2 regions of the Metallumcola ferriviriculae genome follow, and region 1 is predicted to be linked to the other one. Evidence: a T-box and tRNA genes for the amino acid it is inferred to sense, from the RefSeq annotation. Region 1 holds a T-box; the other holds one or more tRNA genes.
What was found. The T-box of region 1 lies ahead of pheS (phenylalanine--tRNA ligase subunit alpha). A T-box ahead of a tRNA ligase gene usually reads a tRNA of that ligase, here a tRNA-Phe.
Positions count from the first base shown of each region.

Region 2: it has a tRNA-Phe gene. The T-box ahead of pheS (phenylalanine--tRNA ligase subunit alpha) is inferred to sense a tRNA for this amino acid. The anticodon was not compared.

Region 1 is NZ_CP121694.1:3,181,468-3,197,389, forward strand. It holds gene MFMK1_RS15705 (endonuclease MutS2) at 1-1,007, opposite strand, end outside; gene MFMK1_RS15710 (U32 family peptidase) at 1,043-3,547, opposite strand; gene MFMK1_RS15715 (NGG1p interacting factor NIF3) at 3,674-4,627, opposite strand; gene MFMK1_RS15720 (alkaline phosphatase family protein) at 4,629-5,528, opposite strand; gene MFMK1_RS15725 (DNA-3-methyladenine glycosylase) at 5,539-6,120, opposite strand; gene polX (DNA polymerase/3'-5' exonuclease PolX) at 6,178-7,893, opposite strand; gene MFMK1_RS15735 (cell division protein ZapA) at 7,997-8,251, opposite strand; gene pheT (phenylalanine--tRNA ligase subunit beta) at 8,315-10,750, opposite strand; gene pheS (phenylalanine--tRNA ligase subunit alpha) at 10,764-11,786, opposite strand; T-box leader at 12,013-12,264, opposite strand; gene MFMK1_RS15750 (YqzL family protein) at 12,294-12,386, opposite strand; gene MFMK1_RS15755 (TrmH family RNA methyltransferase) at 12,443-13,240, opposite strand; gene rplT (50S ribosomal protein L20) at 13,430-13,789, opposite strand; gene rpmI (50S ribosomal protein L35) at 13,804-13,998, opposite strand; gene infC (translation initiation factor IF-3) at 14,013-14,540, opposite strand; gene thrS (threonine--tRNA ligase) at 14,802-15,922, opposite strand, start outside.
Region 2 is NZ_CP121694.1:1,557,743-1,573,664, forward strand. It holds gene MFMK1_RS07780 (acetyl-CoA C-acyltransferase) at 1-828, shown strand, start outside; gene MFMK1_RS07785 (acyl-CoA dehydrogenase family protein) at 861-2,636, shown strand; gene MFMK1_RS07790 (DUF1540 domain-containing protein) at 2,762-3,145, shown strand; gene MFMK1_RS07795 (manganese catalase family protein) at 3,225-3,911, shown strand; gene MFMK1_RS07800 (hypothetical protein) at 3,999-4,373, opposite strand; gene MFMK1_RS07805 (hypothetical protein) at 4,502-4,720, opposite strand; gene MFMK1_RS07810 (tryptophan transporter) at 5,024-5,563, shown strand; gene MFMK1_RS07815 (peptide ABC transporter substrate-binding protein) at 5,796-7,460, shown strand; gene MFMK1_RS07820 (ABC transporter permease) at 7,603-8,520, shown strand; gene MFMK1_RS07825 (ABC transporter permease) at 8,522-9,445, shown strand; gene MFMK1_RS07830 (ABC transporter ATP-binding protein) at 9,461-10,459, shown strand; gene MFMK1_RS07835 (ABC transporter ATP-binding protein) at 10,456-11,442, shown strand; gene MFMK1_RS07840 (hypothetical protein) at 11,378-11,623, opposite strand; gene speE (polyamine aminopropyltransferase) at 11,740-12,570, shown strand; gene speB (agmatinase) at 12,581-13,417, shown strand; tRNA gene MFMK1_RS07855 (tRNA-Asp) at 13,602-13,677, shown strand; tRNA gene MFMK1_RS07860 (tRNA-Phe) at 13,683-13,758, shown strand; tRNA gene MFMK1_RS07865 (tRNA-Gly) at 13,764-13,838, shown strand; gene MFMK1_RS07870 (methyl-accepting chemotaxis protein) at 14,071-15,459, shown strand; gene MFMK1_RS07875 (hypothetical protein) at 15,839-15,922, shown strand, end outside.

The DNA.
Region 1 (15,922 bases):
CCCCCGGTATTTGGTCCGGTTATAACCAAAGTGTCAAAATCAAAGCCAAGGTTTATTGTTACCGGTACAACTTTCCCTTCTATTAAGGGGTGTCGACCCAGAATTATATGCACCTTTCCTTGGTTGTTAAGACCCGGGGCACCTCCATCCATCAGTTCGCTGAGACGCCCTTTAGCAAATATCAAGTCCAAACACGCCGCAGCTTCCTGAGAAACGTTTAATTCGGCAGCAAAGGTAGCTACTCGTTCGGTAAGCCGACGTAGTATGTCCTCTACTTCCTTCTGCTCAGCTGCTTCTGTCTGACGCAGCTGATTATTAATCTCAACCACCGACATGGGCTCCACAAATAAGGTCGCCCCACTGGCAGACTGATCATGTACTAGGCCGGGGAACTGGGGTTTGTATTCTTGTTTTACGGGTACTACATAACGTCCATTTCTAATGGTCACTATGGGGTCCTGCAGTAGTTTTTGCGTACCCGGCGAACGAATTATTTCGTTAAGCTTATCTTTGACACGGGCCTGATATGTTCTCGCTTTCTGGCGTAGACTATACAATCTTTCTGAAGCCCTGTCCGCTACTTCACCTTCATCAGTAATACTTTTTGCAAGAATACTTGCCAGAGTGCTAATAGGCACAATCTGCTGGGCCAGGTCTTTTATTAAAGGTAAATCTTGTTCTAATGCCAAACAAAACTCCCGTAAGCGTTTGGTGCCGCGCAAAAAGTCGCCAACCGCGAGCAGGTCCTCCGCCGGTAACACAGCCCCTTTCTGACAGCGCTGCAGTGCAGTGCGGATATCTTTAATTCCTCCAAACGGTGCAGCACCTTTAAGCCGCAAGATATCTCGAGCCTCACTGGTCTCGGTAATTCGCTTTTTCACCAGAGTCAAATTCTCCGCAGGTTTTACCGCCGCAGCCAATTCTTTACCATAATTGGTGGCACAACATTGGGCCAGTTTTGCCATGATTTTATCCAATTCAAGTTTCTTTATAGTTCGGTCGTTCATAACATTCACTCCAAGTTTTCATATCGCCGGCACAATTATATCACACCGCGGTAGTAATGTCCCTTGGTAAACCCTTGGTCACTTGCCTTCTCCAAGGCATCTTTTAGTTGTTCCCCGTCCGCCTGGTCATCCAATACCTGCCGGTAGGCCTTAACTAACCTAACTACCTCACCTGCTTCTTTTTCCCGAGCAAGAATACGCAGCCATTGAACACCCAGCTGCTGAAAACGATGTAAGTCATCTAAGACACATAGCTCCTTCGGATTATGAATATGCATCCGGCAAAACTGGTCTGTTTCCACAGGGAATATCATTTGCATCCGGTCCTTTAATCCCACTCGCTGGTTCTTACAGGGCTGGCTGCATTTATTCGATCCAGCCTTACCACCCATGAGAGCACCTAATGCACAATGTTCGGAAATCATCAAGGGTATCCTCCCGTGTACCAAACACTCTGCCGGTAGGTCAACCCTCATATTTTCTAATTGCCGAAAAGTTAATTCGGGAGACAAAGTGACCTGCGATAAGCCCCATTCTTTTAACAAGTCAGTACTAAAACTGTTAAAGGCATTAAGGGTATAATCGCCAACCAACGGCAAACTTGTCACAGCTTTCGCCAAAGCTATACTCCCCTTGTTACCCACCAGCAGACCATCGGGGTGCCATTCTTCAACCCGCCGGAGGTAATTGCTGATAGTTTGTTCCTGGCCCTCGAACCACAGACGCGGCAGGGCAATCAAAATATTGCACCCGACTTCTTTGGCCATTTTCACTGCCTCTTCCTGCTGCTTTAAAGTAAAGGCAGGGCGTCCGTGAAAGTGTTCGCCCCCAATAATGATACGATCAGCGCCAGCACTTATTGCTGCCTTAGCAGCGTCCAATGACCCTACCTGTACTGCTAGTTTTGGCATATCAGCAACTTTTCGGGATTTGCTTTGTGCGGATTTTTGGAACTCGTGAACTCTTTTCTCAAATATATTGGCTCGAAGATGGGGATTTGCCATAATCTTTCTTGAGCGCCTTTTCAGTTCTTCCACGGCTCGTTGGCGCAGCTTATTGATTTCACTCAACGGATACATTACTTCCCCTCGGATTTCCGCCTCCAGCTCCGCCAATTTGTACGGCGTATTGCCTAAGCGAGAAAGCTGTTCCCGCAGTACCTTCTCAGTAAGAGGTCTTTTACGCGCTGCTTCGCCGATAAATTCACCGCTCACTTCGATGTCTATCCCCTTTTCATCCTTTATAGTCAATGTCATGGGGCTGCCGACGGCAGCCGTAACTCTAAAATAAAGTTTGTTTACTCTTTCTTCCCTGGGAGATGTATATGAACGTTTTGCTTTTTCCATCAATTGAGCATCATAAGTCTTAAAAACCCGATCACCTGCCCTGCCGGCATTTAACTCTAGCAGGACAGTTTCACCCGCAGCCGTGGAGGTAACCTGAGTCCCGTCCCGCAGCATAATATTCCTAATGGTTGTTCCTTCACGTCCCCTAGGTATCCAAACCTCCACACCATCACCTACCGATAAAGGAAGATCCGAGGTCAGCCGAACCCTTCCCTGACTAATCTCCTCAATCCTGCCCAAAAACAGACCACGGTTATTTGGACGATGGTAGCTCATAATGTCCCGGCCCGGGTTTGTATGATAGTAACCGGTAGTAAAGTCACGATTAAATACTTGGCCCATTTCGCGCTGTTCGCCGGGTGCAAGCTCGAAAGTCTCGGGACTTTCTAAGGAACGGTTAAGTGCCTGCCGGTAATTTCTCACTACCACTGCTACATATTCCGGCCGTTTCATCCTACCTTCTATTTTTAAAGCACTAATGCCGGCCTCCACCAATTGGGGCAGCAAGGCCAGGGTATTTAAATCCCTGGGGCTGAGCAGATGATCCCCTTCAGTTTCAACGTTTAGTGGCGTCCCATCCTGTTCCACCAAAGTATATTTAAGCCGACACGGCTGTGCACAGCGTCCCCTGTTGCCGCTGCGTCCGCCAATCATACTACTCATCAAACACTGTCCCGAGTAGCTGATACATAGCGCCCCATGGATAAAGGTTTCAACTTCCACACCGGTGCGCCGAACAATTTTAGCAGTGTCTTCCAATGAAACCTCCCTGGCCAATACCACCCGGTGGATACCAGCCTGTGACACCATCTCAACACCCCTAGAATTATGAACTGTCATTTGGGTGCTTGCATGAAGTTCAAGTTCCGGAAGCACCGTATTAATCGCAAGAAGCAGCCCCATATCTTGTATAATTACCGCATCCACACCGGCATTATAAAGCCAATAAAGATATTCTACGGCACCCTCCAATTCTTGGTCATCCAATAAAGTATTAACGGCAACATAAATTTTGACATCGCGAGAGTGTGCATACTCAATAGCGGCCTGCATTTCCTCACGGTCAAAATTAGCCGCATACTGCCGAGCACTAAAATCTTTGCCACCCAGGTATACTGCATCAGCGCCGTTTTCCACTGCCGCCTTTAATGCTTCAAATGAACCCGCGGGAGCGAGTAGTTCCGGTTGCATCATTCATCTTCCTTCCTTAGTATAGATATGGTAAAAAGAGACGTGCCGAAAAGACACGTCTTATTGATGTAACTATTTATCTTCATGGTCTTAACCTTTCACGGCAAGAGTTTTCCCACTCAAATGCAATTATCCCCTCGTCACCCGAGTAAGCCCGGAGCAGGTAATTATTTCAATTCCCTTAGCTGCCAACGAATCAAGAAATAAATTCATGCCCAAAGAATCACTGGCTATGTGTCCGGCAATAACTACATTGAGGTGATTTTTCTCCGCTTCCTTTCGATGTTTTTCTCCCATGTGCATCCCCACAATAGTGCCCACCCCTGCTTGGGCGAGTTTTTCGTAGGCATCTTCAGAGCCACCGGTACCTCCAGTCATATCTACAAATATTTTACCTGCACGCCTGTCACTGCTGCCTAAAATGATAGTAGGGCCAGCGTTAATTTCCATTGCCTTCTGATATTCCGGAACTCCTTTGAGACCAGTTACCACATCACCCACAGTTTCTGGTTTTTTATCATTGAACAAATCATCTAGAAATTTGCTTACTAAGTTATCCGCCGGCGTATGTACACACATTAAAGGAATGTCAAAAATCTTCGCCGCATCTACGGTACGATTGTGATTAACCGGCATCAACCCCCGTTTAACCTCTCCTATCCGTCTGCTTAGTATTCCCTCGGCAACATTAATGGGGACACCTAAAATATGTAATATATCTTCCTGTAAATGCATTACCTCATGCAGTGCTGCCAGTGCCTTTCCTTCAGGGTGGTGGGCCATAATAAGGTCTATCGGCGTCCCTTTTTCCCGCAGCCTGTCCGCCATAAGTACTTCAGCAGCCTCAATATCGATTCCGGCCAAAATGGTATTAACCTTCCGGCCACTGTCACCGTAGAGAATCCGGGTGTCATTAAATGGGTTACTGAGGTTTTCCTGGTCAAATGCCGCCTTGTCCTCTTCCTTTAAATCCCGATATTTTTTCTCCTGCCTCGCTAACATTTCTTTAATTCCTTTTTCACCGCGATAATCTGCGGCGATGCCCTCATTAATTGCTAATTGATAAATTTCTCCCAGCTGCATGTCAATCATCCTCCCTAATAATTTTTTCTATCTCGGACGCAATGCCTGATATATCTTTAATGCCTAGCAGCAGTTCATGATTCCGGCCAATACCAATCAGAGGAACCATATTCCTAGTGTGCCCTTTTATAGTAAAATCTTCGATATTCCCATGATCGCTAGTTAATATAACCAGGGTAGAATCTAGATCAATCCCATTCACCACAGCCGCGATAAATTCGTCGAGTGTCTGCCAAATTTCCTGTACCCGGTTCCAGTCATCCTTGTGGCCGGCAATATCAGTCTGGAAATATTCAAACACGGTAAAGTCAAATCCTTGACTGATACGTACCAAATTGCGCCCAGCAGCGGTAGGCGATACTAACGGCTCTACATACCCATAATTGCATAAAAGTTGGTTGGTAATATCCTGATAGACCGCATTACCACATTTAAGGTCATTCATTGTCCGCAGTTTTAGGCCTGCTGCTTGCGCGGCATGGGTGGAAACTGAAATGTGACCACTGCCATGCGTAAAAAAAGCTGGGCGGTAAGCGTTGGCAAAGGTTACCGCTTTACCGTACCCCTGTAATTTTAGATAAATATTATCGCGGCTGATAATCCTCTTTAACTTAGCATTTGGTAAACCGTTTAAATGATAACCCAACTCTGCCGGAGCATTAACCCCGGTCCAAATTGCGGCCTGTCCTGTGGCACTTTGAGGTATGCCCTCGACCCCCAACGCAGCATCTATCCCTTTTATCGTCAGCTGCCCGCCAGAGATGGGCATTACTTCCCGATAAAGCTTATGCCCACCCATTAGATGGTTTAAAAAAGGCGTATTTGCTTCACAATAGGGATTGGCCTCACTACTATTATCACCCAAACCTAGCCCATCAATAAACAATAAGATAACTTTCATCTATTTCTCCTCACCGAACCGATACATGTTGATTACCGGCTAAATAAAATCGCAGCGGCTTTTCCACAGCTTTGCTAATACCTATTCTGGTAGTAACGACGACATCCGCTCTCTTTATAGTAATTCCTTCACTTACAAAAAGCTGCTCAGACTGGAGATTGCAGCCATTAATGCCCAAGTTAAATGCCATGGCCTGGGCCAATTTGCCCGGACCGCTGCAAAGCTGCCTCAGCGCAGGTATACCTCGGCGCCTTTGCATAATATCTACACCCTGACGAGGCTCCAAAGCACGAATTAATACCGCGGTAGGAAACCTTTCGAGGTCAGTGGTTATGTTAAAGCAGTGATGAATTCCATAAATCAAATAAACATAGGCATGACCGGCCGGGCCGAACATGGCAGCGTTGCGCTTAGTCTTTCCCCGGGCAGAATGACTTGCATCATCCCCCGGCCCCAAATAAGCTTCAGCTTCCACTATTAAACCCGAGGTAGTCCCCTGCTCTGTTTCATGAAATAATTCTTTGCCCAATAATTCGCGTGCCACTATATCTGCTGGGCGTTGGTAAAACTCCTTGGGAAGCTTAGCAGACATCAAATAATCACTCCAAATATCCCACTTAGTAATTCAATGTACCACTGCTTAATTCCTTTATTTTCCTCCCTTTAACCAAGCGGACACCTTTTTTCTGTCCCAGGCATTTACCACATCCCCAGCTTCCAACCATCCTCTTCTGGCAGTTATGACACCGTAGGCCATTTCACCCAGCCGTACGATATCATGAGCATCGGTATTAATAACTATCGGTATACCCATATCTTTAGCCAAACGCACATGTTCATCGCGTAAGTCCAACCGGTCAGGAGAAGAATTTATCTCCACACCTTTTCCCTCATCCTTCGCAGCTTCCAAAACCGCATTGATATTTACCGCATATCCCGGTCTTCTGCCCAGCAACCTTCCCGTAGGATGTGCCAGCAGATTTACCCAGGGATTAGATAATGCCTTAATAATACGCTTAGTCATCTGATCTTCTTCCATCCGAAACCTACTGTGTACAGAAGCAATCACTATGTCCATTTCCCGCAGCATTTCGTCAGGATAATCCAGGCTTCCGTCTGTTAGAATGTCCGCCTCCACACCGGCAAAAATCCTAAACGGAGCCAATCTCTGATTTAGTTCGTCGATTTCTCGCCTCTGCTCTCTTAATCGTTCAATACTCAGCCCACCGGCGATTTTTAAGGAACGGGAATGATCTGTAATTGCCATATATTGGTATCCCCGTTGTTTAGCTGCCTGGGCCATTTCTTCGAGAGTATTGACCCCATCGCTCCAGCGGGTATGAAGGTGTAAATCACCCTTAATATCATTTAAAGTCACAAGTTCTGGTAAGCTGCCACTTGCAGCAGCTTCCACCTCGCCCCCATCCTCCCTTAGTTCAGGTGGTATATATTGCAGTCCCAGCCGCTGGTAAATTTCCTTTTCGCTGTCCACAGCAATAAGCTCAGCATCTTCCCATACACCATATTCATTTATTTTCAGGCACATTTCTTTAGCAATATGCCTTAATCTTACATTATGTTCCTTTGAACCGGTAAAATGGTGTTTGGCCGTAACAAATTGTTTATCGGTCACTAACCTGAAATCCACCTGAATGCCCAGCCAAGTACGCACGCTCACTTTAGTCTCACCCAGAGCCAGCACCTCCCTCACTTGAGGGTGCCTAGCGAGAATTTCTCCGACCTTTATGGGCTGGTCAGTGGCGATGATAATGTCCACATCTCCAACCATATCCTTTCCACGACGCACGCTGCCGGCAATTTCCAAGCGATTTATTTCTTTAATCTCTTTCATCCCTTTGACTATTTCTTCCGCCACAGATTTAGCCACACCCAGGGGAGTTTCGCCGCTTCCCCGTCGTAATAAGTCTATGCCCCTAAGGATGCTTAATTCAGTCTTACTGCCCATACCCGATAATTTCCTGATCTTTCTTTCTTGAACCAGCTTTTGCAAATCATCTAAACTATCGGGCGCTAACTCTTTATAAATCAGTTTGGCGGATTTCACGCCCACATTAGGTATGCGTACCATCTCTCTGAGAATTTCCGGTACATTGCGCCGTAATTCTAAGTAATATTCACATTGCCCTGTCTCTAAAAGTTCTTTAATTTTAGCCTCAATATTACTGCCGATTCCCGGTACTTCACGCAGGCGACCTTCCTGGTAAAGCATTGTTAGGTCCTCATTAAGACGTCGAACCACTCTGGCGGCCTTTTGATAAGCCCGTACTTTAAATACATTATCCTGGCCGATTTCCAGCAAACCGGCAATATCATTCAGCACCCAAGCTACTTCCAAATTGGTCATTTCACCCATCCTTTACCAAAACAGTCCTATGGTAGTATTCCCGCAAATAATACCGTCCTATTAAAAGAACAAAAAAGATAAAGCGCCGGTGGGCGCTTTATCTTTAGTTTCTGCCTTCCCTCACCATCTTTAAGAGTTCAGCATGTTTTTGTCTCAGTTTTTCAAGTTCATCCGCCAGGTTTAAGGCAGTTAACACCGCTATCTGCCCAGTTTGCAGTGTACTTTTCTCCCCGATTTGGGTCATCATTCTATCGATCCTTGCCGCCAGAGTTTCAATGTACTCCGCCGTCTCTTCACCCCGCACCACATACTCCTGACCGTGAATTTTTACCGCAACCCTACTTTTATTTTGAGACATTTGCCACTCTCCCGGCTAAGCTTCTATACCAAATATTTCTCTACTTACGACAAATTTCCTTCTTTAGCGCAGCTGAGCGTCAAATTTCTTCCGTAATGTTTCTTGAATGCGCTGATGGTGTTGGGATACCTCTTCGTCCGTAAGGGTCCGATCATCTGCCTGGTATTTCATAGAGTAAGCCAGGCTCTGGTAACCTTCGGCTATTTGTTTGCCGGTGTAGACATCAAAGAGATAAGCTTTTTTTAGCAAGTTACCTCCAGCTTCCATAATTGCCGCATCTACTTCCGCCACTTGATAATTCTCGGGAATTACCACAGCCATATCCCTCACCATAGCCGGGAATTTAGGCAGTGCTTGGTAGGTGGGAACCAAATTGACATAATCGATTAACCCGCTCAAATACAGTTCCACCACCGCAGCCCGCTGCTGCAGACCATAATTATCAAGTACATTAGGATGGACCTCGCCAAGATAGCCAATTATACTGCCGCCGGAATTACCACCGCCAACCATAATTTCGGCGCTGCGTCCCGGGTGGAGTGAAGGATAGCGGTCAGTATTTTGAAACCAATATTCTTTAACTCCCAATTGCTGAAGGATTTCTTCCACGATACCCTTGGCATAAAAGAAATCCATTTGTTCCGGTTTGCTCATCCAACCCCGGGCAGCCTCGCCGCTGACCACAACCCCTATATGCTGTCTCTCATCAGGCAAAGGTGTATCTGCCGCTTGAAAAACACTGCCTATTTCAAACAAGGCCAAGTCCGTCTGCCTGCGTTTAAAGTTCTTTGATGCTGTTTCCAATAATCCCGGCAGCAAGGTGGTACGCATCACACTTTGTTCCTCGCTGAGGGGATTTTGTACGACGACATTCTTCCGCCAATTGTGCTCAGCCGACACCATCAATCGATCCATGGATTTAGGACTGATGAAGCTATAAGTTATAATTTCGTTTAGCCCACAGCCGAGAACCGTCTCTGTGACTTTCTTACGCAGTTTTTGCTCCGGCGTGAAGTCCTCTACTTCGGCTCGTCCACCGGCAGAGTTAGTTTTAATATTGTCATAACCATAAAGTCGGGCTATCTCTTCCACCAAATCGATCTCAGCGGTCAAATCGCCCCGATAAGAAGGCACCCGTATCTCCAATAACGCCCCTTCTAATTGCTTAACTTCCAAAGAAAGTGAGGCCAACATTTCCTGCATACGGCCGCCGGATATATCGGTACCCAACAATTGATTGACACGATCGCAACTCATCTGGATAACCGTTGGGGACCATGGCCGCGGGTAGGCATCAACACTGCCCGGTACCACTTTCCCTCCTGATACTTGCATCAACAGCTGTGCCGCCCGATCCGCAGCCATAGCAGAAGCTTCCTTATCAATTCCTTTTTCAAATCTACTTGATGATTCCGAGCGGAGCCCCAGTTTACGCGAGGTACGTCTGATGGAAATCCCCTCAAAATATGCTGACTCCAATAATATTGTTTGAGTCTTCGCAGTAACCTCAGTTTCCAAACCGCCCATAACCCCAGCAACGGCCACTGGCCGCCGCGCATCGGCAATAACGAGCATGTCAGCGTCCAATTCGTATTGATCTTCGTCCAGTGTGGTAATCTTTTCGCCTTGAACCGCCTTACGCACCACAATTCTATGCTCTTCCAGCTTGTCATAATCAAAAGCATGCATGGGCTGGCCCAGTTCCATCATGATATAGTTAGTGACATCCACTACATTATTAATCGGCCTGACCCCAGCAGCGTTCAGTCGATGCTGCATCCACAAAGGTGAGGGACTGATGGTAACATCGGTAATCACCCTTGCAACATAGCGCTGGCACAAATCTTGAGCATCTATACGCACTTTGGCCCACTCATCGGCCGGTGCTAGTGAAGCTTCATCAACTTGAAAATTAGGAAGCTTTATGGCCCCACCGGTAATTGCGGCCACTTCCCGGGCCACATTAAGCATAGACATGCAGTCAGCCCGATTTGGAGTCAGATCCAACACCAAAATATAGTCGTCCAATCCCAATACACTCTTAATATCCTCACCCACCGGCACATCATCAGGCAGGATGATGATCCCTTCTCTCTGCTCCTCCGGGAAGTTTTTCGGGTCCAAGCCCAGTTCTTTAGCAGAACACATCATACCGGCGGAACTCTCCCCGCGAAGCTTTGCCTTTTTTATCTTCGTTCCGCCGGGCAGCACTGCCCCTACCAAAGCCACCGCTACCTTTGCGTCCTCCTGAACATTGGGCGCACCGGTGACAATCTGCACACTCTCTTTTCCCACATCAACCTGACACACCACAAGTTTATCGGCATTAGGGTGAGAAGTTATCTTTGTTATATGACCCACTACCACATTGTCAATGCCCTCGCCGGAATAATCAACTGCATCCACAGCAATTCCTGCTAATGTCAGCTGGTGCGCTAACTCTTTTGGAGATAAGTTTATATCAACGTATTCCTGTAACCAGTTATATGAAACTTGCATGCCAATATCCTCCTTAGAACTGCTGCAAAAAACGCAGATCGTTATCAAATAGTACCCGCAGGTCATCGATGTCATACTTCAGCATGGCGATACGTTCGACACCTATACCGAAGGCAAAGCCGGTCACTTCCTGGGGGTCATAGCCAGACATTTCCAATACTTTAGGATGTACAAGCCCTGAACCAAGGATTTCCAGCCAGCCGGTATTGCTGCAAGCACGGCAGCCCGACCCGCCGCATACACCGCAGGATATATCCATTTCGGCACTAGGCTCGGTAAAGGGAAAGTAGCTGGGGCGCAGTCTGATACGTCGGTCCTGGCCAAACATTCGTTTAACAAAAGTAAGCAAGGTCCCTTTTAAATCACCAAACGTGACATTCTTATCGATAAGCAGGCCTTCAACCTGGTGGAACATAGGTGAATGAGTAGCATCATCGTCCCGGCGATAGACTTTCCCCGGTGCAATAATTTTAATGGGCAGTTGCGGATGCTTCTTCTCCATGGTCCTTACCTGTACCGGTGAGGTATGAGTACGCAGCAGCACTTCTTCCGTTATGTAAAAAGAATCCTGCATATCCCTGGCCGGGTGGTCTTTGGGGATATTTAATGCTTCAAAATTGTAGTAGTCCAGTTCAATTTCCGACCCCTCAGCAATAGTAAAACCCATATTACGGAAAATATCCTCAATCTCGTCCAAAACTTGGTAGAGCGGGTGCCGTGTACCCGAGTTAAACTTACGCCCAGGCAGGGTGACATCTATTTCTTCGGCCTTAAGCTTTTCCTGCTGGGCGGCTTTCTCCAGGTCCTCGCCCTTGCTGCGCAGTGCCGCTTCTAACTGCTCTTTCACCTGATTAGCCAGCTGTCCAATAACCGGTCTCTCCTCAGGACTAAGCTTGCCCATACCGCGTAAAACCTGGGTAAGTTCACCTTTTTTGCCCAAATACTTTACCCGCAGCTGTTCTAGCTGCTCCAAGTCAGCTATCAATTTGAGCTCATTGACCGCTGCCAACCGCATCTGTTCTAACTGTTCTCGCATACTCTAACCTCCACATTCAAGATATCAAACAAAAGCATTTCATGCCTTTCGGCACTTAAAGGTAATGCTTTTGTTTTTACCCAGGGAACCCCTGGTTCCCTAGGTCGCTTCGCTGTGACCCTCCTGCATTTAACATAAGGGGGCATGCCCCCTTAATAACCCCCATGTATAGGAAATTATCCACAACCCATAATTTCCTATACATAAACAAAAAAAGCTTAAGTCCATCAGGGACGAAAGCTCCTTCTTCCGCGGTACCACCCTAGTTAACCACTAGTGGTTCAATCTCTTTTACGATACGCATGATATCGTCTTCCATATAACGGCGGAAGATCCGACCCGGCCTACTAAGATATATTTTCAACCGGCTACTCCTGGGCGAACTTCGCTTACCTACTCTCAAAGAGGCTTCCAGTCTTTGGCCTCTTATCCCTGGGGAGAAGCTTTGTAAGTTACTTTTCCCAATCATCGCCTTTATTACATATAAAATTAGTGGCAGTTAAAAAATTAATGCACTGCCAGTTTGCGATAAATCATGTAAGCTTTAATCGAGCCAGTCAGCTCAAAAACACGCCAAAAAAACTCTGCAGGTAGCATCATTTACCACCCTTTCTAACGGTTGGCCTTTCTACCTGAGTAGATTATACCATAGGGTTTCAACCATTGGCAAGTGTGACACGGCGCTGTCTGACCCCTTCATAAAGAATAATACTACCGGCCACCGCCGCGTTCAGCGATTCCATTTCACCGGCCATTGGTATCTTTACCACTTTATCTGCCAGTGCCACGGTTCTAGTGTCATTGCCGCGGCTTTCATTGCCAACTGTTAATGCAAAATCCCTGCTAATATCAATTTCGTAGCAGCTATCCCGGGCAGAAACATCGGCTATTATTAAATCCAGCCCCTGCTTCTTTACCCATTCCGCTGTTTCCAGTTCTGTAACACCCTGAATTAACGCAATTCGAAAAATTGCTCCCATAGTGGCGCGAACCACCTTGTCATTAAAAAGATCTACCGTACCCTTGGTGGCAATAACCCCGGCGCATCCGGCAGCAGCAGCAGTCCTAATCAGGGTGCCCATGTTGCCGGGGTCCTGCAACCCTGCCGCAATTAAAACATTTCCGCCCGAATAACGGAAATTAGTCAGGTTAACCTCAGGCTTTTGCACAACCGCCATTACACCTTGAGGCGATTCAGTGGCAGCTAAATCATTAAAAAGTACATCCGGTACCACCAATAAGGAGGTCTCTTCCTGCAGCTTTTCCTGCCACATCTCTCTTTCCGCAAATTTCTCAGAAAGAATTAGATGTTTAACTTTACCATAATTAATCGCCTCTTTGGTTAGGTTGACACCCTCCACTAGAAAAAGACCTTGTTTGTATCGTTCCTTCCGTAAACGCAGCGAACGGATGAGCTTTATTTTACTATTTTGTGTTGATTGTATATGCTGCATCGTAAGCACAGCCCCTTTATTCTTTCCGGCTTAATCTTGTAATAATACCCCTTTAGCTGATAATTCAACCAATAAGAATATCTTCTTCCGGATAATGCTAGCTTGCCCCGGGTTTGCTTTCCCTTAAAATTCCACGGCCATTAAAAAGGACCCCAAAACATATTTAGGGCCCTGACAATTAATGTTCTGTTATGCCTGAAGTCTTTCTTTTGCCACATTAGCCAATTGAGCAAACGCTTCTTGATCATGAATAGCAAGCTCCGCCAGCATTTTACGATTAATTTCTACACCTGCTTGCTTTAGACCGTTGATAAATCTGCTGTAGGACAAACCATTCATCCTGGCAGCTGCATTAATTCTGGCAATCCAAAGCTTACGGAAATCACCTTTACGTTTACGCCGGTCTGCATATGCATTTGCCAGCGCCCGCATTACCGCTTGGTTAGCCGGTCTAAAGATTTTTGATTTCATGCCAAAGTAACCCTTGGCCAATTTAAGAACTTTTTTATGACGTCTTCTGGCTGTTACGCCTCTTTTAACCCGAGCCATGACTAAACCTCCCCTTAATTAGGTAACAATTTTTTCATTCTTTTCTGATCGGCATCACTAAGCACACCGGATTTTCTCAAATTACGTTTTCTTTTAGGACTCTTCTTTTCCAAGATATGGTTTGTGAAAGCCTTGGAACGTTTAATTTTCCCGGTAGCAGTCTTTTTAAACCTTTTAGCTGCACCTCGGTGAGTTTTCATTTTCGGCATGATTATCCTCCTCCCTAGTCAGCTTGTTTCACTTCATTTTTTGGAGCTAATATCATAATCATGTTTCTACCCTCAACTTTGGGATATTTCTCTACATTGGCAATATCCTTTAGTTGTTGAGCCAGTTTTTCACAAATAACCTTACCCAAACGGGCGTGAGAAATCTCCCTGCCTCTAAACATGATAGTAACCTTTACCTTATCACCGTTGTCAAGAAAACGGATAGCATTCCGCGCTTTGACCTGGAAATCGTGTTCCTCAATGTTTAAACGGAATTTTACTTCCTTAACGTTGATAATACGTTGGTTCTTTCGCGCTTCTCTTTCTTTCTTGCTCATTTCGTACCTATATTTGCCGTAATCCATCACTCGGCATACCGGCGGCCTGGCCTGAGGAGCAACCTCCACCAGGTCCAACCCTTTGTCACTGGCCACCCGAAGAGCTTCCTTTGCGGGCATTACCCCCACTTGCTCCCCATCAGCCCCAATAAGACGCACTTCATGGGCCCGAATTCCCTCGTTTATCCTTAAATCCTTGCTAATGTTTTGTCACCTCCATAAATTCTTCCTCCAACACAAAGTCTTCCTCCAAAATTAAAAACGGCGGATGGATTATCCATCCGCCGTAAAAATGCTGAAACAAAATGAACCATTTCAACAATTAGGTCTTGACCTTATCAACTACCGTAAAAGGCGCTATAAGGTGAGAAGCGGATGGCCTCTACTTGTCATTGTCCACATACCTTGATTAGTATAGCATACCATCGGGAAACGGTCAACTCTTGCTAGAAAGCTCCCTTTTTACTAGCTGCGTTTTTCCGCTATTGCCAAAAGCAAATCTTCAATAAATTGATTCACCGGTACTGCTCCCATATCTCCTTTTTCCCTTTGTCGCACGGAAACAGTATGCTCTTGCTCTTCTCTTTCACCGACAATTAACATATACGGAACTTTTGCCATCTGACCCTGTCTAATCTTATAACCGACTTTTTCGTTTCGCTCATCCACTTCCACTCTAATGCCCCGCTCTGCCATCACCTGCTTCAGTCCAAAAGCGTATTCATTAAACCGCTCAGCAATGGGCAGGATCTTTACCTGAACTGGTGCCAACCACGAGGGGAATGCACCGGCATAATGTTCTATTAAAATACCAATGAACCGCTCAATACTGCCAAAAACTACCCGATGTATCATGACAGGACGATGTTTTTGACCGTCTTCCCCGATATAAGTGAGGTCAAATTTTTCCGGCATGAGGGAATCCAACTGGATTGTACCACACTGCCAGGTTCTACCCAAACAATCCTCCAGATGAAAATCAATTTTGGGGCCGTAAAACGCTCCGTCCCCTTCATTGATGACATACTCCATCCCTTTTTCCTTCAAAGCGGTTTCTAAAGATGCTGTGGTTTCCTCCCATATCTCGTCTGAACCCATGGCTTTTTCCGGTTTAGTAGAAAGCTCCACGTGGTACTTAAAACCAAAGACATTATAAAACTTGTCCACAAGATCAATAACATTCTTGATTTCATCGGTAATTTGTTCGGGAAGCATAAAGATATGTGCATCATCCTGGGTAAATGCCCGTACCCGCATCAAGCCATGCAGCACGCCGGATAATTCATGACGATGAACTAATCCCAATTCCGCGGTACGCAAAGGCAAGTCACGATAACTGTGCTGCTGCTGGCGATAGACCAGCATGCCTCCCGGACAATTCATCGGTTTTATTGCAAAGTCCTGCTCATCTATTTGAGTAAAATACATATTTTCTTGATAGTGTTCCCAGTGGCCAGAGTTCTCCCAAAGACTACGGTTAAGAATTATCGGCGTTTTTATCTCCAAATAACCCGCCTTAGTATGTTCCCTGCGCCAAAAATCTTCCAGCTGATTTCTAAGAACCATCCCTTTTGGCAAGAAAATAG
Region 2 (15,922 bases), 1.6 Mb from region 1:
GGTGTGGAGAGTATGAGTCAGGTGCCCATGGGTGGTAATAAAATTGCTCCTAATCCGTATTTAATGGAGCACTATCCTTCGGCATATTTAGGCATGGGTCTTACCGCAGAAAATGTGGCTCAGCGATACGACATCAGTCGAGAACAGCAGGACGAATTTGCAGTGAGAAGCCACCAAAGGGCGGCAGCGGCCATTAAAGAGGGGCGCTTTAAGGACGAAATACTGCCTTTGCAATTGCCGATAAAAGAGATGGTAGGAAATAAGGTGGTAGAAAAGACAATTACCTTTGACACCGATGAAGGGGTCCGGCCGAATACCAGCATGGAAATATTGGCTAAGCTGCGCCCGGCATTTCATGTAAAAGGCAGTGTCACAGCAGGTAACTCTTCTCAGACCAGTGATGCCGCAGCTGCACTGGTGGTCATGTCCAGGGAAAAAGCTGATAAACTGGGCTTAAAGCCTTTAGGCGTATTTCGTTCTTTTGCTGTGGGCGGAGTGCATCCTGATGAGATGGGCATTGGTCCAGTAGTTGCCATTCCTAAGGCGGTTAAATTGGCCGGCATTAACATCGAAGATGTTGATTTATTTGAACTGAACGAAGCGTTTGCATCACAGTCACTCTATGTAGTGCGCGAGCTTGGTATTGATATTGACAAGGTCAATGTCAACGGCGGTGCTATTGCCTTGGGTCACCCGTTAGGGTGCACCGGCAGCAAGCTGTCGGTAACCCTGCTCAATGAAATGCAGCGCAGAGATGCAAGGTATGGCGTTGTTACCATGTGTATCGGCGGCGGTATGGGTGCAGCCGGTGTCTTCGAAAGAATATAAACCAAAAAGGAGTTAAGAGGGAGGGGAATTAAATGTCTGGAGAGTTTGTCAAGGGCGGTAGTTTTATAATTGATGGGGCGAAACCCCAAGATGTATTTACCCCGGAGGATTTCACCGAAGAACATAAGATGATTGCCGAAACCGCCGCCAGTTTTGTGGCGGGCGAGGTGGAACCGAATCTGGATGATTTAGAAGCACAAAAAGAAGGCTTGATGCCGGAATTATTACGCAAGGCTGCGGAATTGGGTCTTTTAGGTGCTGATGTGCCCGAGGATTTCGGTGGGATGGAGCTTGATAAAATCAGTTCCATGCTTATTACTGAAAACCTTGTTCGTGGTGGCTCCTTCAGTTTGGGTCACGGTGCCCACACAGGTATCGGCAGCTTGCCAATCGTCTTTTTCGGCAATCGTGCCCAAAAAGAGAAATACCTTCCGGCATTGGCCAGCGGCGAGAAGTTTGCTGCATACGCCCTTACGGAGCCGGGCGCCGGTAGTGATGCTTTGTCTGCTAAGAGTAAGGCTGTTCTCTCTGAAGACGGCAAGTATTATATCTTAAACGGTGCTAAACAGTTTATTACTAATGCTGGTTTTGCCGATGTCTTTGTTACTTATGCTAAGATTGACGGTGAGAAGTTTACTTCATTTATTGTCGATGCTGACAGCGAAGGCCTTTCCTTGGGTGTTGAAGAAAAAAAGCTGGGCATCAAGGGTTCATCCACTCGTAGTGTAATCTTTGAGGACGTCAAGGTGCCGGTGGAGAATGTACTTTACGGAATCGGTAAAGGCCATGTAGTTGCTTTTAATATTTTAAACATTGGCCGCTACAAACTGGCCCTGGGCTGCATCGGCTCTTCCAAGATTGCCTTAGAATACGCTGTAAAGTATGCTAATGAGCGTAAGCAGTTTAACGTACCTATATCATCGTTTGGCTTGATTAAGGAAAAAATCGGGATGATGGCCGCAAAGATTTATGCATCTGAAAGTATGGCTTATCGCAGCGGCGGTCTTATTGATGACATACTTCACGGTATTGATATGAACGCTGACGATGCCGGGCTGAAGGCCGCGGAAGGCATTTCCGAGTACGCCATTGAGTGTTCTATTAATAAGATTCACGGTTCTGAGGTGTTAGATTTCTGTAGTGATGAAACACTTCAGATATACGGCGGCTATGGTTATACTCAAGAATATCCGGCGGAGCGCTTCTATCGTGACTCTCGTATCAATCGGATTTTTGAAGGTACTAACGAAATCAATCGGTTGATTATTCCCGGAACTTTATTAAGAAAAGCCATGAAGGGTGAGCTGCCGCTCTTGGCCGCAGCTCAAAAGCTGATGGGGGAACTGATGACACCCAGCATGCCGGTAGAAGATGGCTCCTATTTAGGAGAACAAAAGCAAATCGTCGAAAAGGCAAAGAAGATGGTGCTGATGGTAGCGGGAACCGCTGCACAAAAGTATGGTGATAAGCTGCAGCACCAGCAGGAAATTCTCGGCCGGGCCGCAGATATGATTGTAGAAGTATTTGCGATGGAAAGTGCCCTGCTTCGTACATTAAAAGCTTATGAAAAAGACGGAGAGGAAGCTACTGCCGCCAAGAAAGCACTGACAGAAGCTTATATCAACGATGCCATTGGCAAGATGGAACTGTGGGCCAAGGAGGCTTTGGCCGCAGTGGAAGATGGCGATATGCTGCGTACTCAGCTTGCCGCCCTAAGAAAACTTTCCCGCTACACGCCGATAAACAGTGTAAAAGTCAAGCGGGAAGTTGCCGATAGGGTAATTAAAGCAGAGAAATATATAGTATAATCTCAGAGGGCCCTTCGGGGTCCTTTTTTTGATCGAACGTAATTATATTTCGTGACGGTTTTTTTATAATTTTTGTGTCAATTACAAAACATAAAGATAACCTTTGCTAGCAAGGTGGTGAGATTTTGAATATTGGACCTCAGGTAAAATGCCAGGTAAACACCTGCGTTCACTGGATTAAAGATTTATGTGCGGCCGGAAATATCGATATTTTGTATGAAGAAGAGGGAAAAATGGCCCAGCAACAGGAGCAGACCGAGTGTAAAACATTTTATAAAAAGCGCGGCTTGGCTAATTTCATCGGTGGTATGGATAACGTAAATTGGCTGGGCATGGCCAAGGAATATGTAATGCCCGGGCAGCAGATGAGCCCTTCCGTTACTTGTATAGTAAGCAGCTGTAAATATTGGGCTCAGGGAGACCTATGTAATGCCCAAGAGATTGATATCACAGGTATTGATGCCAGAGAATGTCAAGATACCGACTGCAGCACCTTCGTGGACCGTTAGTGGGAAAATATTCCTAGAATAGCTCATTTCTTTGGAGGAACTATATAATAGAAGTTAAAAAAAATGGAGGTGAATCCTTTTGTTTAGGCATGACAAAAAATTACTACATGAGGTTCGGGTAGATAAGCCCAACCCGCATTATGGCGCCCTGCTTCAGGAACAATTGGGTGGAGCTAACGGAGAGATTAAGGCAGGTATGCAATACTTCACTCAAAGTTTCCGTTGCCAGGACAAAAGAATTAAAGATTTGATGTTGGATATTGCTTCAGAGGAATTTGGCCATGCGGAAATGGTAGCCACGATGATTACCATGCTTAATGGGCATGATGTCAATCCTCAAGAAACCGCTATGACACACCAACAGCAGCCCCATGGGAATGTGGAGGCGGCAGTACTCGGAGGGCTAGGCCCATCACTGACCAATGCTTCCGGCTCACCCTTTACCGGGAACTTTATTAATTCAACCGGTGACTTGGTGGCTGATTTACTTTCTGATATGGCAGCAGAGCAGAGAGCGAAGGTGGTTTATGAATATCTTTACCGTCAGATTCACGACAAGGGCGTGCGTTATACCATCGATTTTCTATTGAATAGAGAGGAAGCACATAACGCCTTATTTAGAGAAGCTTTGGAAATTGTGCGGGATACCGGCTCGAATCAGGACTTTGGTACAACAAAAGATGCTCAAATGTATTTTGACCTATCACAACCGGGACGATATTTCCGTAACCCTAATCAAAACCCACAGCAAATAAACGATCATTAAACAATTTAGCAAACAATTTAGCCCGCAGAGTCTGCGGGCTAAAAAATTAGGCCAGCGACAACTGGCCATTTTTTCGTATTTAAATTTTTAGTCGCCACCAGAAATACCCTGCATGGAGTGCAGGCCGAACTTTTCGAAATCATCTCGTAAATAATTAATTGCCTTGGCCGTGACACCGAATTCTTGGGCAATTTCCTGATCAGATTTGTTTTGCTTAAAGCCATCAATTAGTTGGTCTACATCCACGCCAATTTCTTCAGCTTTTTCTTTTAAACTTGGTTGTAAATCCCAAGGTGGGCCTAAGGTACTGAAGTCATCACTGGGATGGCGGTTACCCTCAGACCCGGCAGTTACGTCACCTTCTTTTTCAGACTTGCCGTCCAGGTTAACTCGGGTCGCTGAACCGAGATGTTCCGATACAAATTCCGCTTCATATTCCTTATTCTTATTTTTTTCGGTCATATTGTTGGCCTCCCTTTTTTCTTTTTGTTAAAGACTTCATAATCATCAGGATTTTTATTACTGGCAGCGTTCATCTCGGCAGCTGATAGTTCTTTCTTTTTTTCCTCTTTCAATTTAAGTAACCTCCTTTAAAGAGATACAGGGTCAATGAAAACCTTTTCATCATAACCGCAGCTGGGGCAAGCCGCGATATGGACGCATTGATTACTAACAATTTGTTCCAGGTATGGACTGTAAGGGCCGGCATAATTAGAAAGAGAGCCAGTATCCTCTAGTTGCTGGTGGCAGTAGGTGCAGTGTCGGTCTATGCTAATTAAACCGTTACACAGCGGACATTGTTTCGTCATAAGTATGCCCCCAATTTGCTTTAGTCTTAGGTTTTGTTTCTTACATAAATCAATACGATGAAATAATTACCTGCAGTGATTTTTTTATATGTTAAATGGCCCAAAGGCGTCTGAGTTCTCAAAAGCAGATTAGGATGTATAAATTAAAAAAATAGTTGATTAGCATCTGGTAATGAGATATAATAAATGCAATTAAATATCGAGAGGGGTGAGACGAGTAGAGTTGAGTTGAGAATAGCTGAGGTGTTTTTTCTTATTTTCAGACATTTTTAGTAGGTGAGTTAAGGAGAGGAGAGATAAGTAATGAGTTTAAGAGAGTCTATTCAGGTGTCCTTATTGTTAGGTATAGGTGCTTTGCTGCATCTAATCACTCCCCAGATTTTGCCGGGGATGAAGCCGGACCCATCACTTGCGATGCTATTTGTGGTGGTTATGCTCCACCGCAATATTCGTCCAATTATTTTAGCCGGTATGGTAGCGGCATTGCTGGCAGCTCTTACCGGTACTCCCGGAATGCAGGTTGCCAATTTAATTGATAAGTTTTCTACTACACTGATAGTTTATCTGGTTCTAGTAAAACCGATGTACGGTAAAATTAATGACAAGGTGCTGGCCGGCATTTGCGGTCTTTTTGGTACTATGATCAGCGGCGGTATCTTTTTAACAGCCGCTATCTTTGTTTTAGGTTTGGAGATGAACTTTACTGCCTTGTATGCAACCATTGTCCTGCCCACAGCAATTATCAATACTGTGGTTACAGTAGTACTTTACCCGCTGGTGGTCTTCAGTAAGAATGTGGTTGAAAAGACAAGTGTCTATAAAAGCTATAATCGTAAAGCGTAAAATGATAACAGGCAATAACAGGGCGAGGCCGAAAGGTTTCGCTTTTTTTGTTTTCAGCCCGCCCATGCCTCTGGTGTGGGGAAGGATGGATATGGAAAAAGAGGAAATTTGCCTAATAAGCGCGAAGTAAAATGATAGAGTTGGGCCGGTTTATAATGCCTAAGGTAACTAACTGTGCTTGGCTCGCCTGGCATGGTAAAACGACATAATACTTCAAGGGGGTCAGGAAAATTTGTTAAGAAAAAGCAAATTATTATTTGTTGTTGCATTGACATTGGTGGTAGTATTTGCATTGGCTGGCTGCGGCGCTCCGAAGAATGAAGGCAAGGGTAGCGATAACGCGGGTAAAGAAGAAGTAAAACAGAAGATCACCTATAATTTAGGCAGCGAACCCGAAACGCTAGACCCGGGTAAAGTAACCGGTAATCCTGATATGACCGCTATTAATGCAATGATGGAGGGTTTGACCCGTTATAATATGGACGGTGAATTAGAGCCGGCTATGGCCAAAGATTGGGACATTTCTCCCGATGGCACAGTTTACACTTTTAAAATCAGGGAAGATGCCAAGTGGAGCAATGGAGACCCGGTAACGGCTGAAGATTTTGAATTTGCATGGCGCCAGATTCTTGACCCTGAATTTGCTGCTGACTATGCCTATGAATTATATTACTTGAAAAACGCTGCTGCTTATAACGATTTCGAAGATACTTCCGTGACCAGTCCGGACCAAATAGGTGTTGAGGCAGTAGATGCGAAGACCCTAGAAGTAACCTTGGCAGCGCCGGCACCACAATTTCTAGGATTGACTGCATTCCCGGCATATTTCCCGGTGCATAAGGCAACTGCGACAGCTAATCCCGATTGGCATGCAGAGCCTGAGACTTATGTGAACAATGGCCCCTTTAAGATGACTGTGTGGGAGCATGACCAAAAGATTGTTTTTGAGAAAAATGAAACCTACTGGGATAAGGATAGTGTGAGACTGGATGAATTGGTGATGACTCTGGTGTCTTCAGAGTCTACGGAGTTGGCGATGTTTGAAACCGGAGATATTGATGTCGGTGACAATCCGCCTAATGAAGAAATGGACAGGTTAAAAGCAGATGCTAATTACGGATTAACAATCGGTGGGGACCTGTCTACATACTACTATGTCTTTAATACAACTGCTAAGCCTTTTGATGATGTACGGGTAAGAAAGGCGCTGACTATGGCTATCGATCGTGAAGCAATTGTGGAGAACATTGCCAAAGCAGGTCAAATTCCGGCTTTTGCTTATGTTCCTTTTGGTTTAGACGATGCTGATAAGTCTAAAGACTTCCGGGAAGAAGGCGGTAACGACTATTTTGCAGAAAACTTGGAAAAAGCCCAGGAACTTTTAGCTGAAGCAGGCTACCCCAATGGCGAAGGGTTCCCCGAATTCGAAATCTTGAACACTGACAGGGAATTATACTTAAATATTGCTCAAGCAATTCAAGAAATGTGGAAGCAGAATCTTGGCATTGAGGGTGTAAAAGTCATATCCCAGGAATGGGGTTCCTACCTGAAGGCCCGTGCCGAACTGGATTATCTAGTAGCTGCTGCCGGATGGGGTGCTGATTATGCTGACCCGATGACATTTTTAGATATGTATATTAAGGACGGCGGTAATAATGACACCGGCTGGAGTGACGAGCGCTATGACCAGTCGATTGCCAAAGCTAACAGTACTAATGACCAGGCAGTAAGAATGCAGGCCATGCATGAAGCAGAAGATATTTTGATGGAAGCTATGCCGCTTATGCCCATATATTTCTACACTAACCCATATATAATGAAGGATTACGTAAAGGATGTAGTAGTGCCCGATTTTGGCCCTAATATGGACTTCAAATGGGCGTATGTTGAGAAGTAATAAATTTTAGAATGGCATTAAGCAAAGAATTGCTGTTATGGGTATGGGGTGTATGTGGTCTTTTGGGCTGCATATACCTCAATTTTTATAAGGCAGGTAGTGGAGAAACGTTTTAGGGAGTGAATGGAACGTGAGTTATCTGATGAGAAAGTTTAGTTCAGCTTTAGTTGCTGTGCTGGTTATCATTACCGTCACGTTTTTCCTAATGCATTCTATTCCCGGTGGACCGTTTGACTCCGAAAGGAAGCTGCCTAACACCATTATGAAGAATATTAATGCACGGTATCATCTAGATGACCCTCTATGGGTGCAGTACACAGATTATTTGCAGAATATCGTAAAAGGAGATTTAGGGCCTTCGTTTAGGTACGAGACCAGAACTGTAAATGACATTATTCGTGACGGATTTCCGGTGTCAGCGGCCATAGGGGCTATAGTGATACTGTTGGCCCTCGGCATTGGCATATTGCTGGGGGTTATTGCTGCCTTAAATCATAATAAATGGCAGGATTACGGTGCTATGCTAATAGCGACTATTGGTGTATCAGTGCCTAGTTTTATCGTTGCCGGTTTGGCGATGTATGTCTTTGCGGAGAAACTGCGTTGGTTTCCTCCGGCGTTGTGGGAAGGGCCTGAGTCTATGGTGCTTCCGGTGATTGCCCTTGCCGGATTACCTACGGCGGTAATCGCTCGTTTGATGCGTTCTAGTATGCTGGAGGTATTAAACCAGGATTATATTAAAACTGCCAGAGCCAAGGGTTTGGCAACCCGGGTGATAGTTTATCGTCATGCGTTGAGAAACGCAATATTACCGGTTGTTACCTATCTGGGACCCGCTGTTGCCGGAATTGTTACCGGCAGTTTTATAGTAGAAAATATTTTCGCTATACCAGGTTTGGGCAAATGGTTCGTCATGAGTATCAGTAATAGGGATTATCCGGTGATATTAGGGGTAACCATTTTCTACAGCACACTGCTGATTTTTATGAACATGATAGTGGATATTGCTTATGCTGTGATTGACCCCCGCATTAAACTGTCGGATAGAAAGGGTGAGTAGGATGACACAAAAAAGCATTTCCGCAGAGTTATTTCAACCCGTAAAGAGCAGTACGGGTGATGCTGAAGTGATTGTTCGGCCGAGTGTGTCCTACCGGGCAGATGCGTGGCAGCGGTTAAAACAGAATAAGGCGGCGATAGCAGGGTTAATCATTATCTTATTATTAATAACGATGGCCATAATAGGGCCGCATTTGAACAAATGGTCTTATTCTGAACAGGTATTAGCCAATGCCAATGAAGCGCCCAGCAGTGAATACTGGTTTGGGACTGATTCTTTAGGCAGAGACCTTTTTACCCGGGTTTGGTATGGTGCCAGGATATCTTTGATGATTGGTTTTATTACCAGTGTTAGCAGTATTCTGGTGGGGACTATCTACGGCAGTATTTCCGGTTACTTCGGCGGTCGGGTGGACGATATCATGATGCGAATTGTGGAGATATTTTATGGTGTCCCTTTTTTGTTGTACGTAATTTTATTAATGTTAATCATGGAGCCGGGCTTAAAGACTATTATCATTGCTTTGGGGGCGGTTTACTGGATGGGCACGGCCAGGATAGTGCGCGGTCAGGTGCTCAAGCTTAAACAAGAGGAATTCGTGCTGGCTGCGAAAACCTTGGGTGGCAGTGCCGCTAGAATTATTTTGAGACACCTAATTCCAAATAGCATGGGTCCGATTATCGTCATGATGACACTTACCATTCCAGAAGCCATCTTCACCGAAGCTTTTTTGAGCTTCTTGGGATTGGGCGTCGGTGTACCTAAGGCCAGTTGGGGCTATTTGGCCAACGATGGCATTCAAGCTATCAGGTCATTTCCTTGGCAGCTGCTTTTCCCGGCATTTTTTATCAGTTTAACCATGCTGGCATTTAACTTGCTTGGAGATGGACTACGTGACGTTTCTGACCCACGCATGCGTAAGTAACAGGAGGTGAAGTTGATGGACCCAGGACAGCTTCTCAAAATAGATGATTTGAAAGTATCATTCTTCACCCATGCAGGTGAGGTAAAAGCGGTACGCGGCGTTAATCTGCATCTTAATAAAGGGGATACGCTGGGTATTGTAGGAGAATCCGGCTGCGGTAAGAGTGTTACTGCGCAATCAATTATGAAGTTAATCCCTTCACCTCCGGGTAGGATTGTCTGTGGCTCCATCAACTTTGCTGGTGTTGAGATAGCCACCAAGACTGAACGGGCCATGCAAAAAATTCGGGGTAACGATATCAGTATGATTTTTCAAGATCCCATGACATCTTTAAACCCAACCATGGGCATCGGCAGACAAATTGTTGAGGGACTTCAACTGCATCAAAAAATGAACGCGGATAAAGCACGTAAGAGAACTTTGGAACTACTGGGCTTGGTTGGTATCCCCAATCCGGAAAAGTGCATCACTCAATACCCCTACCAATTAAGCGGCGGCATGCGACAGCGGGTCATGATTGCCATTGCCTTGGCGTGTGAACCGAAGCTTTTGATCGCGGATGAGCCGACCACGGCGCTGGATGTTACCATCCAAGCACAGATATTGGATTTGATGAAGGATTTACAAAAGAAACTAGATACGGCAATTGTCCTCATTACCCATGATTTAGGAGTTGTGGCAGAGGTCTGTGACCGGGTGCTGGTTATGTATGCCGGGAAGGTGGTAGAAGAAGGAAATATCCGTGATATTTTCTATCACTCCCAGCACCCCTACAGTTGGGGACTGCTCAAGTCGGTACCGCGGATGGATAACGAGGCCAAATCCAACTTGGTGCCTATTAATGGTCAGCCGCCGGATTTAATCAGCCCGCCCAAGGGTTGTGCCTTTAGTCCCCGGTGTGAGAAGGCAATGCAGGTATGTCAGCAGCATCAGCCGGAAATGTTTAATATTCGGGACGGCCATTCTGCGGCTTGTTGGTTGTTAGACCCTAGAGCCAAAGGGGTGGTATCATGACCGAAGCACTAATTAAAGTAAGAAATCTTAAAAAGTACTTTCCGGTGTCTAAGGGAATGTTGGCGCCAAAAAGCTATTTGAGAGCCGTTGACGGGGTTTCCTTTAATATAGTGAAGGGAGAGACTCTAGGGCTGGTAGGCGAGAGTGGATGCGGTAAAACTACAGTGGGCCGGACTATTATCAGATTATATCAGCCTACCGACGGCAAAGTGCTTTATAAAGGGAAAAATATTTTCGACATGAAGGGCAAAGAAGCGGCAAGTCTTAACCGCAGTATGCAGATGATTTTTCAGGACCCCTATGCTGCTCTTAACCCCAGGATGACCGTTAGTGATATTATTGGTGAGGCTTTGGATATTCACAAATTGGCTCAAGGCAAAGAGCGTACCAAACGCATACATCATTTATTGGAAATGGTGGGGTTAAACCGCGAACATGCTTCCAGATTTCCGCATGAATTTAGCGGCGGGCAGAGGCAGCGTATTGGTATCGCCCGGGCGCTCGCTGTGGAACCGAAATTTATCATTTGTGACGAGCCCATTTCTGGGTTGGATGTATCAATTCAGGCCCAGGTGGTGAATCTGCTTGAAAAACTACAGCAGGAGCTGGGATTGACATATCTTTTCATTGCCCACGACCTGGCAATGGTCAAGCACATCAGCAGCAGAGTAGCAGTAATGTATTTGGGGCGAATGATAGAATTGGCGGCAAACGATGAACTGTATAGTAATCCACTGCACCCTTATACTAAGGCCTTATTATCCGCTATACCCATTCCCGACCCCGACAGGGCGGCAGCCAAGCAGAGACAGCGGCTGGCAGGGGAAATGACCAGTGTCATTTCCCCTGCGTCAGGATGCAGCTTTGTCAATCGCTGTCCGATCGCTAAAGACATCTGTAAAAACAAAACGCCGGCCCTTAAGGATGCCGGCGGCGGTCACCTAGTGGCTTGTCATTTCCCGGGTAACCTTCTTCTTCGGTGAGGCGGTTTCGCAGCTCTTCCGCTTCTTTTGTATCCGCCGGATTAAGACTCATGGCCAATCTAAACCGGTCTAATGCTAAATGTGCGGAAGACTTCATATTGGGGTTGATGCTTCCCGCGCGTGCCATTAATTCTTCTGCCAACTCTTCATTTTCATCGCGTTTATCTCGTTTATTATCCATAAGATGACCTCCTAAATTTTATTCACTTTTTCTAATTTGATTTATTTGTTTATTTTGTGCCTAATTCTGATATAATATTTCATGAATTGTGTAAGAAATATTTGGAGGGATGAATCATGAAAGGACTCTGGTTTACCGAAAGGCAAAACCCAGGGCTTGAGATATCTTGTTTAACTAAAAAAACTCTGCACTGGGAGAAAACAGACTATCAGGAGTTGGCAGTAATTGATACTGAGACATTTGGCAGGATGCTGCTGCTGGATGGGGTCATTCAAACAACTATTGAGGACGAATTTGTCTATCACGAAATGATTTCCATGGTCGCTTTAAATACCCATCCTAATCCCGAAAAAGTGCTGGTAATTGGTGGCGGCGACGGCGGCACCATTAGAGAAATTGCCAAGCATCCTAAGGTAAAAGAAGCGGTGCTGGTGGAGATAGACGGTCAGGTAGTGGAAACAGCAAAAAAATATTTACCGGAGATATCCGTTGGCTTAGATAATCCTAAAGTCAGAGTAATCATTGACGACGGTATTAAACACGTGCAGGACAATGAAAATACATATGATGTAATCATTGTGGATTCAACTGACCCGGTGGGGCCGGCAGTTGGGCTGTTTTCCGGTGAATTCTATCGCCAGATACATAAAGCACTGACACCGGATGGAATTTTTGTAGCGCAAACAGAATCTCCCTTTTTTAATAAGGACCTTATTAAAGGAATCCAAAAGGACCTAGCGGACATTTTTGCTATAAATAAACTAATATTGGCAAATGTACCTACTTACCCAGGGGGATTGTGGACTTTTTCTCTGGGCAGCAAGAAATATGATCCAGAGAAAGTGGAAAGGGAGAGTATTGCCGAGCTTGATACCAAATACTATTCCCGGGATGTTCACTTTAGTGCCCTGGTACTGCCGCCTTTTGTCAAGGAATTGATGCCATAGGAGGTTAGTTATGACGTTGTTTATGGGGAGTATAGATAAAGCCTTAGGAGCAAAGGTAGTGTTGATCGGGGCACCGATGGATTTTACAGTTAGTTTTCGCCCCGGCACCCGGCTCGGACCGCAGCAGATGCGCAATGTTTCCGACGGGCTCGAAGAGTATAGTCACGATTTGGGCCGGGAATTAGTAGAAACTAAGTTTTTCGACAGTGGCGACCTTGAGCTGCCCTTTGGTAATGTAAGCCGAAGTTTAGACATTATTGGCGGAGCAATTCGAGATATCTTAAAGGAGGGGCAGATGCCTTTCTTGTTGGGCGGAGAACATCTGGTCAGCTTTCCCGCCGTGGAGGCAGTTTATAATAAATATCAGGACCTTGTGGTACTCCATTTTGATGCTCATGCCGACCTGCGTACAGATTACCTCGGAGAAAGTCAATCCCACGCAACGGTCATCAGAAAGGTAAGCGAGCTCATCGGCGGGCAGAATGTCTATCAATTTGGTATCCGCTCAGGTACAAAAGAAGAGTTTGCCTATGCTCGTGACAACACTAACCTCTATTATAAAACAGTGAAGGATGCCCTGGCCGAAGTGTTGCCGACAATTAAGGGGCGCCCTGTCTATCTGACCATAGATATTGATGTATTGGACCCCGCCTTTGCTCCGGGTACCGGCACGCCCGAACCTGGCGGTATTTGCAGTAGGGAATTATTCGAAAGCATTTATTTGCTGAAAGGGCAGCGGGTAGTAGGCATGGACCTAGTGGAAGTTTCACCATTTGGCGATGAGACCTGGCGCACGGCTCTCGCCGGTGCTAAAATTATCCGGGAACTGCTTTTGTTGTTCGCATAGTGATTTGGTAAAGATTGATGGTATAACCTTTTATTTTTATAATTGACCCGTCCAACCTCATCATGTTATAATAGCTTTGCGCTTGTGAGGGCAATGTTACCAAAGATTTCTTTTGACAATTTGCCTTAAATTGTGTATACTAGATTTTGTCGCTGGAAAAAACAAAATAGAAATTGCAGAGTATGGAGCTGTGGTGTAGAGGCTAACATGCCGGCCTGTCACGCCGGAGATCGCGGGTTCGACCCCCGTCAGCTCCGCCATATCTGCCTCGGTAGCTCAGTCGGTAGAGCAGAGGACTGAAAATCCTCGTGTCGGTGGTTCGATTCCGCCCCGAGGCACCATTTTTGCGGGTGTAACTCAGTGGTAGAGTGCGACCTTGCCAAGGTCGAAGTCGAGGGTCCGAATCCCTTCACCCGCTCCAATTTTTTATAACGAGCTGATACCAATAAGGATTGAAACTTAATTGTTTCAATCCTTATTTTTTTTACTGCAAGGGATAAAGTGATAAAGGTCAACAAGTGCAAAAAAGCCTACTATTTTCTGCGTAGGCACAGACGGAAAATTATGCATAATTTAGAGGTATTTGTTATTATTTGTCGAAAAAACCAAGGGATTGGTTGTGATAAATTTAACAAACAAGGGGTGAGTATTAAATGGGGAATATTTTTACGTTAGGTAGTAAAAACAATGTAAGAAAAGAAAAAAATGCATTGCCCGAGGAAGCTATTTTAAAAGCCATTAAGAAATTAGAGAATGGCGAAAGTGCTTACGTCACGGAAGAAGAATTTGGATCGCGAGAAGTTGCACAAGCTTGGAACCAAATGATTGATTCACTATGCAATAACCGCGGCAAATGCGTCCTTCATTTGGGTAAAGTTAATGACGTGCTTTTAGACTTAACCCGAATGGATTTTGCGAAAGACCTAATTAATGATATCCGAGAGCAGACGCGGTCATTTGAAGAAATGGCAGCATCCAGTGAAGAAATGGCAGCGTCCATCAACGAAATAGCTGGCCATGCCCAATCGGTGGCTAGCAGTGCCGACGCAGCAGACCGTGTATCGATGGAGGGTGAAGAAAACATTACTCAAGCATTTAACTTTGTGGAGAATGCCTTTAGTGAAATTGAAACGGTTAACAAACAAATGGAAGTAGTAATGGATAAAACCTATCAGATAAATGCCATTGTCGATATCGTCAAAGAAATTGCAGATCAGACTAATCTATTGGCATTAAATGCGGCCATAGAAGCTGCGCGAGCAGGTGAACAAGGTAGGGGCTTCGCGGTGGTGGCGGAAGAGGTAAGAAATCTCGCTGAAAATACCAAGCAATCTGTTGCGGATATTCAAGAGAACATCAGCCAGCTGGAAAAGGAAATACAGAATTCCGGCACAAAGACTAAGGAAACTTCAGATAGACTTAATGATGGTAAAATGCTAGTGGATGAGGCGCTTCAATCAATAAAATCTATCACAGCAGAAGTTAGGGAAGTAAGTGGCGCAGTTACTCAAATTTCAGCTAATGCTCAGGAGCAAAACGCAGTGAGTGAAAACTTTACAGAAGACATTAATAAGGTCTCGGGCTTTGCAGAAAGACTTCTCAATGAAGCTGACCAAACAGGTAGAGCGATTTTTGAGGTTAGTAAATTGTGTAATGGTCTAAAACTTAATATTCTTAACGATGGCGCACAATTAAGCACGAAGGATTTATTAGATGTATGCAAGACAGATCATCTAATGTGGCGTTGGCGTATATATAACATGATTCTAGGATATGAAACAGTGGATACTGACAAGATTGGTACTCACCATGACTGCCGTTTAGGAAAGTGGTATTATAGTGAGGAAGCAGATCAATTTAAGAAAACGCAGTTATATAAAGAAATGGAAGGGCCTCATGCAGAACTCCATAAGTTAGCTAAAGAGGCATCCCTGGCATATAAAGGTAGGGATATTAAAACTGCGGAAAAGGCTTTGGAAGAGATGGATAAATGCTCAGATAACATACTTCGCAGCTTGGATGAAATGAAAGCGATGTTATAAAAAAAGTGCCCAAAAGGGTAGCAAGTTGGATACAACACCGCAGGCAATTTCTTGGCGGTGTTTTATCTTATGTCCGAGAAGTGTAGAGGATGCCAAATATTAAATTTAACACATTTGATTAAAAAACTATTGAATACAAAAATTTTAAATGGTAAACTAACAACGTACCCTTACCCCTGAGGGGTAGGGTGATTTCTCCGGGAGAAGTCTGTTACAGGTAATTTATTGGTATTGTTTATCTACTGTTACTACTAATGGTAGTAGGTTAAGCGTTAGTTTTCTAGGGGGTGGCCCACAATTCGTAATACCGTAAGGTCTGCATTGATTGGCCTAGACCTAGACTAAAAGAAGCGTATAAGACGCAGAAAGGAAAACCCCTATGAGTAAACAGAGCAAGAAGTTATTAACTTTTTTAGCAGTAATTTTGGGGATTGGGCTAGTAATTGGTCTCTTGTTTTGGGTA